DNA from 2 places in the Paenibacillus mobilis genome. Region 2 is predicted to be linked to the other one. Evidence: predicted binding sites of a transcription regulator. Region 2 holds the regulator's gene; the other holds the start of a gene.

Region 1 (4,373 bases), on a different contig from region 2:
CTGAAGCCTTCAAGCGCGCAGGCGGTCAAACCGGACGGTACGGCGGCGAAAGCCCCCATGTTCGTCGAAAACGGCTCCACGCTGGTCCCGCTCGGCCTTGTGGCCGCTTCCTTCAAGTATCAGGTTACGTACCAGGCCAACGAACGGCTGCTGCGAGTGGTGACGGTTTCGGGAACGATGGACGGTAAAACATTTGACGACAAATATAAAACAGAGATCGACAGCCATTTGAAAGCGGTCCGCGAAGCCGAAGAGCAGGCGAAACCCGTTCCTTCGGAAGCCGGGAAAGGCGGCGGCAGCGGCGATCCGGGCAAAACGTTGTATTTGACTTTTGACGACGGTCCAAGCGCCCATACGGGGCAGCTGCTCGACATTTTGGACAAATATGAGGTTAAAGCCACCTTTTTTATGCTCGGCAATCATATCAGCACTTATTCCGATTCCGTTAAACGAATGGTCAGGGAAGGCGACGGCGTCGGTCTTCACGGCATGACCCATCAGAAGGACCTGTTTTACAAAACGCCCGAGGCTGCGCTTCAGGAAATGAATGACGATAATGCAAGGCTTTATAAAGCCGCCGGCGTCAAATCGGCGCTGATCCGGCCGCCTTACGGCAGCAAACCGTATTTTACGGACGGCTTCCGGGATAAGGTGCTGGGGGAGGGATATCATCTGTGGGACTGGAACGTGGATTCCCAGGACTGGAAGTTTAAAGAGGATACGGCTTCTACTTATGAGAACGTGATGAAGCAGATCAAAAACGTTTCGGCCCGCGGAACATCCCCGGTAGTGCTGATGCACGATCTGCCGACGACGATCAAGGTCTTGCCGCAAATCCTTTCTTCGCTGAAGAAAGAGGGCTACCGCTTTGCGGTGATCACGCCGGAGCTAAGGCCGGTGAACTTCTGGAATGACGAGCGGTAGACGGACAAATCTGCCTGAAAGCCCCCGCGGAATTACAGATTCTGCCGGGGGCTGGTTTTTTTGCGGAAAAAAGATATATTTAAAGGCAGAGCCGGCGAAAAGCTTCAAGACCAATGACAAACCGGCGGCTCGCCGGGGCAAGGACACACAGAAAACTTAGACGTACAAGCTAATCGACATAGATTTTAATCCATGAATTCAGAATCGTGAAAGAGGGTGAACCAGATGTCAAAAATGGATGAGCAGGGCCGCGTAACGCTTGACGAGACCGACCGTAAAATCATTAAAGCGCTGAATGCCAACGGCCGCATTTCTTATACGGACTTGGGCAAGGAAATCGGACTGTCGCGCGTAGCCGTGCAAACTCGTATTAACGCTTTAATGGAAGAAGGCGTCATAGAACGCTTTACAGCGGTCATCAACTCTGAGAAAATAGGAATTTCCGTATCGGCTTTTTTTAACGTGGAAGTAGAACCTCAATACCTGCAGCGGGTGGCGGAGACGCTCGCGGAGGAACCTGTCGTCACAAGTCTTTACCATATGACAGGCCCATCCAAGCTCCATATGCATGCGCTGTTCGCAGACAACAAGGAGATGGAAGCCTTCATGAAGGAGAAGCTGTATATTCTTCCGGGCATTACAAGCGTCGATTCCCAAGTGCTGATCACCCGCTATAAAAGCCGGATGGGCATGCGGCTGTAAGGGCCGGGCCGATACCTGATCCTGGAGGGAAAGGGGGACCACCATGCACGATTACGAAAAAGGCGCCGAAGGCCAAGGAGCGGGCGGCGTGCCGGATCACCTGGATGCCGGACTGCAGGTCGTATTTGTCGGCTTTAATCCCAGCTTGATTTCGGGAGAGACCGGACATCACTACGCCAACCCCCGCAACAACTTCTGGCGGATCCTGCATCAGTCGGGCCTGACGCCAAGACTTTATGACCCTTCGGAGGACGGCGAGCTGCTGAAGCTGGGATACGGCTTTACCAATATTGTTGCCAGACCGACGAAGGGCATCGACGATTTGACCAAAGAAGATTACCGGATCGGCCGGGAAGTGCTGAAGGAGAAGCTGCTGCGCTATAGGCCCCGGGTCGTCTGTTTCGTAGGCAAAGGCGTGTACAAGGAGTACAGCCGGAGAACGAGAGTGGATTGGGGGTTTCAACCCGAGCCCTTCCTGGAGGGGATGCACGAATTTGTCGCTCCCTCTTCAAGCGGACTGGTCCGGATGCCGATACAAGAAATTGTGGGTATTTACGCCAGGCTGGCGGATGCGATTTCTGAAAAAGAAGTCACGTCATTTTCATAGTGATTAAGGAAACGTTTTCGGGAGAAGGCGGACCGCCTTCTCTATTTTTTTTTGCGCTTCGAAAAATAGTCAGAAACCCAGTAAAGGAGCGGAGTTTCGGCGGACAAGCACCTCTAACCGGGCATTTGGCAGGATTGACATCACTATATATAGAGTATAAATTTAATATCAGCACCTATATCTTGGGTTTTGAACCCCGGATTTAGGGTTAATGACACAAGAGGACAAAATCCGCAGAATCACGCGTCTGACAAGGGTGAAAGGATGATTTCGAGTGCTAATCGCCTACGATTCCAAGACAGGAAATGTTAAGAGATTTATCAACAAATTGAAAATGCAGGCAGTACAAATCAACGAGTCTATGACCATCGAAGAACCTTTTGTACTGGTTACATATACAACCGGCTTCGGGCAGGTGCCGGAGCGGGTCGCTTCTTTTCTTCAGCGCAACCACGACCGTCTGGTCGGGGTAGCGGCAAGCGGCAATCGCAATTGGGGTGACAAGTTCGCCAGAAGCGCGGACCTCATTTCAGAGAAATATCAGGTGCCGGTCATCAGTAAATTCGAGTTGTCCGGGACTTTTGGAGATGCAGAACGATTTAAACAGGAGGTGAGCCGGTTTGCGGCATATTGAGCTTAACAACATGTTGATGAAGACGGGCGAAGACGGATTTTTCCAATTGGAGATGGACCGGGAGGCGGTTCGCGAATTTTTGGCGGATGTCGATTCGAAGAGCCTGAAGTTTGAAAGCACGGCGGCTAAGGTCGCTTATATGATTCAAAACGATTACTACGAGGATTTCTATCAGAAGTATACCCCGGACGAAGTGGAACGGGTTTATGAAATTACGCATAGCTATCATTTTGAGTTCCAATCTTATATGGCAGCATCAAAATTCTATACCGATTACGCGGTGAAAACCAACGACCGCTCCCAATACTTAGAGCATTATCCGGATCGTGTAGCTGTTGTAGCTTTGCATTTGGGCCGAGGCAATGCCGAAACGGCCTGCACGCTGGCGCATTCCATGATGGAGCAGCGCCTGCAGCCGGCGACCCCGACGTTCCTGAACGCGGGCAAAAGCCGCCGCGGCGAGCTTGTATCCTGCTTCCTGCTTGAAATGGACGACTCCCTTAACTCCATTAACTACGTGCTGAACACCTGCATGCAGCTGTCCAAAATCGGCGGCGGCGTGGCGGTGAACCTGTCTAAGCTGCGCGGGCGCGGCGAAGCGATCAAAGGCGTGGAAGGCGCAGCCAAAGGCATTATGCCGGTGCTGAAGCTGATGGAGGATGCGTTCTCCTACGCGGATCAAATGGGACAACGCAAAGGTTCCGGCGCAGGTTACTACAACATTTTCGGCTGGGACGTTATCGAGTTCCTGGACAGCAAAAAGATCAACGCGGACGAAAGAACCCGTCTCAAAACGTTGTCCATCGGCCTGATCGTACCAAACCGTTTCTACGAGCTGGCAAAGGACAACCAGCCGCTGCACGTGTTTGGTCCTTACAGCGTATTTAAAGCTTACGGCGTACATCTCGACGACATGGATATGGACGAAATGTACGACAAGCTGCTGGCGGACGACCGCGTGAAAAAGAAAGCCGTCATGAACGCGCGCGACATGCTGACGAAAATCGCCATGGTTCAGCTGGAATCCGGCTATCCTTACATCATGAACAAAACAAACGCGAACAAGGGCCATGCCCTGAAAGGCATCGGGCAGATCAAAATGTCCAACCTGTGCACGGAGATTTTCCAGCTGCAGGAGACTTCCGAAATCGCCGACTACGGCCAGGAAGACCAAATCCGCCGCGACATCAGCTGCAACCTGGCTTCCCTGAACATCGTGAATGTCATGGAGTCCAAGAAAATTCGCGAATCCGTTCACGAAGGCATGACGGCCCTGACTTCCGTTAGCGACATGACCAACGTGGGGAACGCGCCGGGCGTAGCGAAAGCCAATCGCGAAATGCATTCCGTCGGGCTGGGAGTAATGAACCTGCACGGTTATTTTGCCAAAAACAAAATCGCTTATGAAAGCGAAGACGCCAAAGAGTTTGCACGTGCCTTCTTTATGGCGATGAACTACTATTCGATCGAAAAAAGCATGATGATCGCGGTGGAAACCGGCGAAAC
Region 2 (4,373 bases):
CGCCCGGCGAGGAATTCAGGAACAAGCCGCTGCTGAAGCTGGGGCTGGAGCCGCTGGATGACAGTTTTACCTTTGAAGCCTTCAGGCAGGTTCTGGCCGGGCGGAAAACAAAAATCAAAGTAGCCCTGCTCAATCAGGAATACATTGTAGGGCTTGGCAATATTTATGTGGATGAAGCTTTATTCCGTGCCGGGATTCATCCGGAGCGTCCTGCGGACTCGCTTAGCTGCGAAGAATTCAGGAATTTGTACGAGAGCGTGATCTCTACTTTGACCGAAGCGGTAAATGCCGGCGGCTCCTCCATCAAGTCCTATGTTAATGGACAAGGGGAAATGGGCATGTTCCAGCAGCAGCTGCAAATCTACGGCCGCAAAAATGAAATCTGCAACCGCTGCGGCGGCGTGATCGAGAAGTCTGTCGTGGGCGGAAGGGGTACGCATTACTGCCCGAACTGCCAGCGGCTGCAACAATGATTTAATGAGGTGAATGTAATTGAAGATCGGGCTGACAGGCGGAATCGCTACGGGAAAAAGTACCGTTTCCCGAATGCTCACACGCCGGGGAGCGCTGTTGATTGATGCTGATGTATTGGCTCGCGAGGTAATGGAGCCCGGGCATCCGGTATTGGAGGCTGTCGTGCAGCGTTTTGGAAAGGACATGCTTCTGCCGGATGGAACGCTGAACCGCAAGAAGCTTGGTGCCCTTGTCTTTTCCCGTCCGGAAGAACGTCTTGCGCTTAACGCGATTACGCATCCGGCCATCCGGGCGGAAACCAAGAGGCGCATGGATGCGTATGAAGCGGAGTTTCCGGATAAACTGGTTGTGGCGGATATTCCGCTGCTTTACGAGTCCGGACTTGCTCCGCTTTATGAAACCATTATGGTGGTATATGTACCTCGTGAAGTCCAGCTGGCACGCCTGATGGAACGCGATGGTCTTAATGCCCTCCAGGCTGAAGCCCGATTGTCCGCCCAAATGGACATTGAACGAAAGAAAGAGCTTGCGGACATTGTTATTGACAATAGTTTGGGACTTGAAGAGACCGAAGCGCAGATTGAAGCGTTTTGGAAAAGCCGTGGGTTGTTATGAAGTGGCTGCGCAAGAAAAGGGTACTGCTGCTTTTGTTCCTGGGATTTGTCGTGCTGCTGTTTATGAATACGCAGTGGCTTTCCCTTTTTTATCCGATCTATTATAAAGACGATATCCGAAAGCATTCGCAGAATAATCAGCTTGATCCGTTTATGGTTGCCGCCATTATCAAGGTTGAAACGAATTATAAAACCAGCAGGCAGTCTAAAAAGGGCGCGCTTGGCGTCATGCAAATTATGCCGGATACAGCGCAATGGGTGTTGGAAAAAGCCAAACTTCCCAACGTTTCCATGGACAGGATCAATGATGAGACAGGGACGAACATTGAAATCGGCACCTGGTATCTGAAGAATTTATCGGATCAGTTTAACGGAAATATGATTGCAGTCATTGCTGCTTATAATGCCGGGCCTACAAGGGTTAAAAACTGGTTGAAGAGCGGAACATGGGACGGCACTGTGGAAACAACCAAAAATATCCCGCTTGGCGAAACCAGGCATTATGTACAGCGGGTCGTGCATTATTATGAGCAGTACACAAACATCTATGAGCATTTCTAAAAAACAAAACGCCGGAGAGAATGTAGAATTCTCCCCGGCGCTGCTCAGCTGTTTGTCAGTTCATTATTTGAATTGACCAGCCAGTTGTTGTTCTGCCAGTGTTACAAGACGTTTAGTGATGTAACCCCCGATAGAACCGTTTTCGTAAGAAGTCAAGTTGCCTGCATATCCATCTTGTGGAAAAGAAATGCCGAGTTCTTGAGCAATTTCATATTTCATTTGCTCGAGTGCGCCGGATGCTTGTCTAACTACCAGGTTGTTGGAGCTGCCACTGTTGTTGTTTGCCATTGTCTTTTTCACCTCCTTGGGTTGGTAACTGTATTATGTGCCGTATTACGAAATCTACTCACAAAGTTTTAAATTTTTAGATGGAATTGTTAACCAAATGTAAGAAAACCTTGATTTGTTAAGAAAGGAGAGGATATTTTGAAGTGTCCTTATTGCGATTATAACGGGACAAAGGTGCTGGATTCCCGGCCTGCGAATGAAAACCGCTCCATTCGCAGGCGCCGGGAATGCGAAAAATGCAGCCGCAGGTTTACTACCTTCGAAATGGTGGAGGAAACGCCGCTGATCGTCATTAAAAAAGGCGGCAGCCGCGAGGAATTCAGCCGGGAGAAAATGCTGCGCGGCCTGATCCGCGCCTGCGAAAAACGGCCGGTGTCCGTAGAACAGCTGGAATCCATTGTAACCGAGGTCGAAACCTCGTTGCGGAATACGGCGGTCGCCGAAGTGGAAAGCATGCAGATCGGGGAATTGGTGATGGAGCATCTATATCCGGTTGATGAAGTGGCTTATGTCCGTTTTGCCTCCGTTTACCGCCAATTCAAAGACATCGACATGTTTATGCGCGAATTGAAGGGGCTGCTGTCTAAAGACGGGGATGGCGGAGAGTAGCCGGAATTGAGGTTTAAGGTAACGCTTTAAATGAATCAAACGAATCCGCCTGTCATAAGGCGGTTTTTTTATGGACTTTAAAGTTAACAAACATAGGCAGGCAGGATGCTCGCAGCGCCTTGTAATAATTTTCTGTACAAACAATCTGCGGATGCAGTAACATGTGAGAGGGCGTTCTAAAAGTCCGGGAAGGAAGGACACTTTTCATGAAAGCTGCCGTACTTTTTATACTTGCGGGGTTGGCTGAAATTGGAGGCGGATATCTGATCTGGCTGTGGCTGCGTGACGGAAAAAGCTGGCTTTACGGCGGGTTGGGAGCTTTGCTGCTGATCTCCTACGGCATAGTGGCGACTATGCAGTCCTTCTCGTCCTTTGGCCGTATTTACGCGGCTTACGGCGGGATTTTTATTGTGTTGTCCGTCCTGTGGGGATGGTGGGTAGACCGTAAAAACCCGGACGCTTATGACTGGGTAGGCATGGTCATTTGTCTGGTGGGAGCATTAGTGATGCTTGCGCCCCGCAAATGAACGACAAGCCCGGATTTTTTATGCGAAGAAGGAATTAACACTCATGAAGGAATCAAAATCGGTTTATGTGAATGCGGTACTGTTGACCATTGGGGTTATCTCGATCGGGTTATCCTCCATTCTGATCAAGTGGTCTTCCGCGCCGGCCTCCGTGCTGGGGATGTACAGGCTTTTTTTTACGCTTATCCTGATTACGCCCATGATGCTTAAAGTGTCTTTACGTTCCGTCCTTAAGGAGCTTTCGAAGAAAGAGATGCTGCTGCTCGTGCTGGCGGGTCTTTTTTTGGGACTGCATTTCCTGCTTTGGATGGAATCCTTGGCTTATACGTCCGTAGCCAGCTCCATGATTTTGCTGTCGCTGCAGCCGGTATTTATTATGCTCGGTTCTTTCCTCCTGTTTAAGGAACGGACTACCGGGGGCGGCGTGCTGGCGTTAAGCGTGGCCGTCATCGGCTCAGCGGTTACTGCTTGGGGCGACATCGGGGTCTCTTCACAGGCCATGTATGGCGACGTTTTGTCGTTGCTCGGGGCCGTGGCTTCTTCGCTTTATATGCTGACCGGCCAAAACCTGGTGCGGAAAATCCCGCCCATTGCCTACAGCTATATTGTCTTTTTTGTGGGCGGTGTCGTAATGCTGATCTACAATTTGGTCCAGGGAACCCCTTTATTTGAATACGGTACGAAGGAATGGGTGCTGTTTCTGCTGCTTGCCATCGTACCTACGATTTTCGGACAAATGTTATTTAACCGGCTGCTGGGATCGCTGGGAGCAACCACGATTTCCATGGTCATCATTGCCGAACCGGCGGTAGCCATCATCCTGGCCGCATTCCTGTTAAGCGAGAAAATTACGCTGCTTCAGGCGGTTGGGGGAATCGTCACTTTAATGGGGATCGGATTGTTTTTCTGGTTTAAGCAAATGATGATTAAAAGGGGTCAAAAAAGTTTAAGGTAATTTTCAGCTTTCTATAAGGTTGCCTTAATCTAAGGCGTGTATATTGAAATTACCCTCTTAATGATAAATTGGTTGGCGGGAATTTGCTGGGTGGGGCCGGCAGATTCCCGATCAGCCGGATTAAAGTTCCTCCCTAATGGTTACTACCTTTTATACATAAAAAGACACGCACAAAAGACCTTGCTGATGCAGGGCCTTTTGTATTTGTACAGTACATTGCTGTTCTGTATAGCCATAATTCTGGGCAGGTGCGGAAAAACGAATCCAAAGCCATTTAGCCCACAGCAAACAAAGATAAAGGTCATATGGTATAGAGTATTCCAACAAGAGGAGGTCGTAAATCAT

Evidence for each region. Region 2 encodes NrdR, which represses ribonucleotide reductase genes. Its sites were predicted from a motif close to AACACNATATATNGTGTT; they were not measured.
Region 1: a site for NrdR is predicted at 2,373-2,390, ahead of nrdI (class Ib ribonucleoside-diphosphate reductase assembly flavoprotein NrdI). Genes of this name have one in related genera too.

The regions. Positions count from the first base shown of each region.
Region 1 is NZ_JBZCMS010000004.1:171,537-175,909, forward strand. It holds gene AC3ZPD_RS09390 (polysaccharide deacetylase family protein) at 1-924, shown strand, start outside; gene chrS (chromate efflux transcriptional regulator ChrS) at 1,159-1,626, shown strand; gene AC3ZPD_RS09400 (mismatch-specific DNA-glycosylase) at 1,670-2,233, shown strand; gene nrdI (class Ib ribonucleoside-diphosphate reductase assembly flavoprotein NrdI) at 2,508-2,867, shown strand; gene nrdE (class 1b ribonucleoside-diphosphate reductase subunit alpha) at 2,854-4,373, shown strand, end outside.
Region 2 is NZ_JBZCMS010000011.1:87,837-92,209, forward strand. It holds gene mutM (DNA-formamidopyrimidine glycosylase) at 1-473, shown strand, start outside; gene coaE (dephospho-CoA kinase) at 493-1,089, shown strand; gene AC3ZPD_RS18650 (lytic transglycosylase domain-containing protein) at 1,086-1,649, shown strand; gene AC3ZPD_RS18655 (alpha/beta-type small acid-soluble spore protein) at 1,713-1,937, opposite strand; gene nrdR (transcriptional regulator NrdR) at 2,076-2,546, shown strand; gene AC3ZPD_RS18665 (YnfA family protein) at 2,753-3,073, shown strand; gene AC3ZPD_RS18670 (DMT family transporter) at 3,117-4,028, shown strand; gene AC3ZPD_RS18675 (YjcZ family sporulation protein) at 4,372-4,373, shown strand, end outside.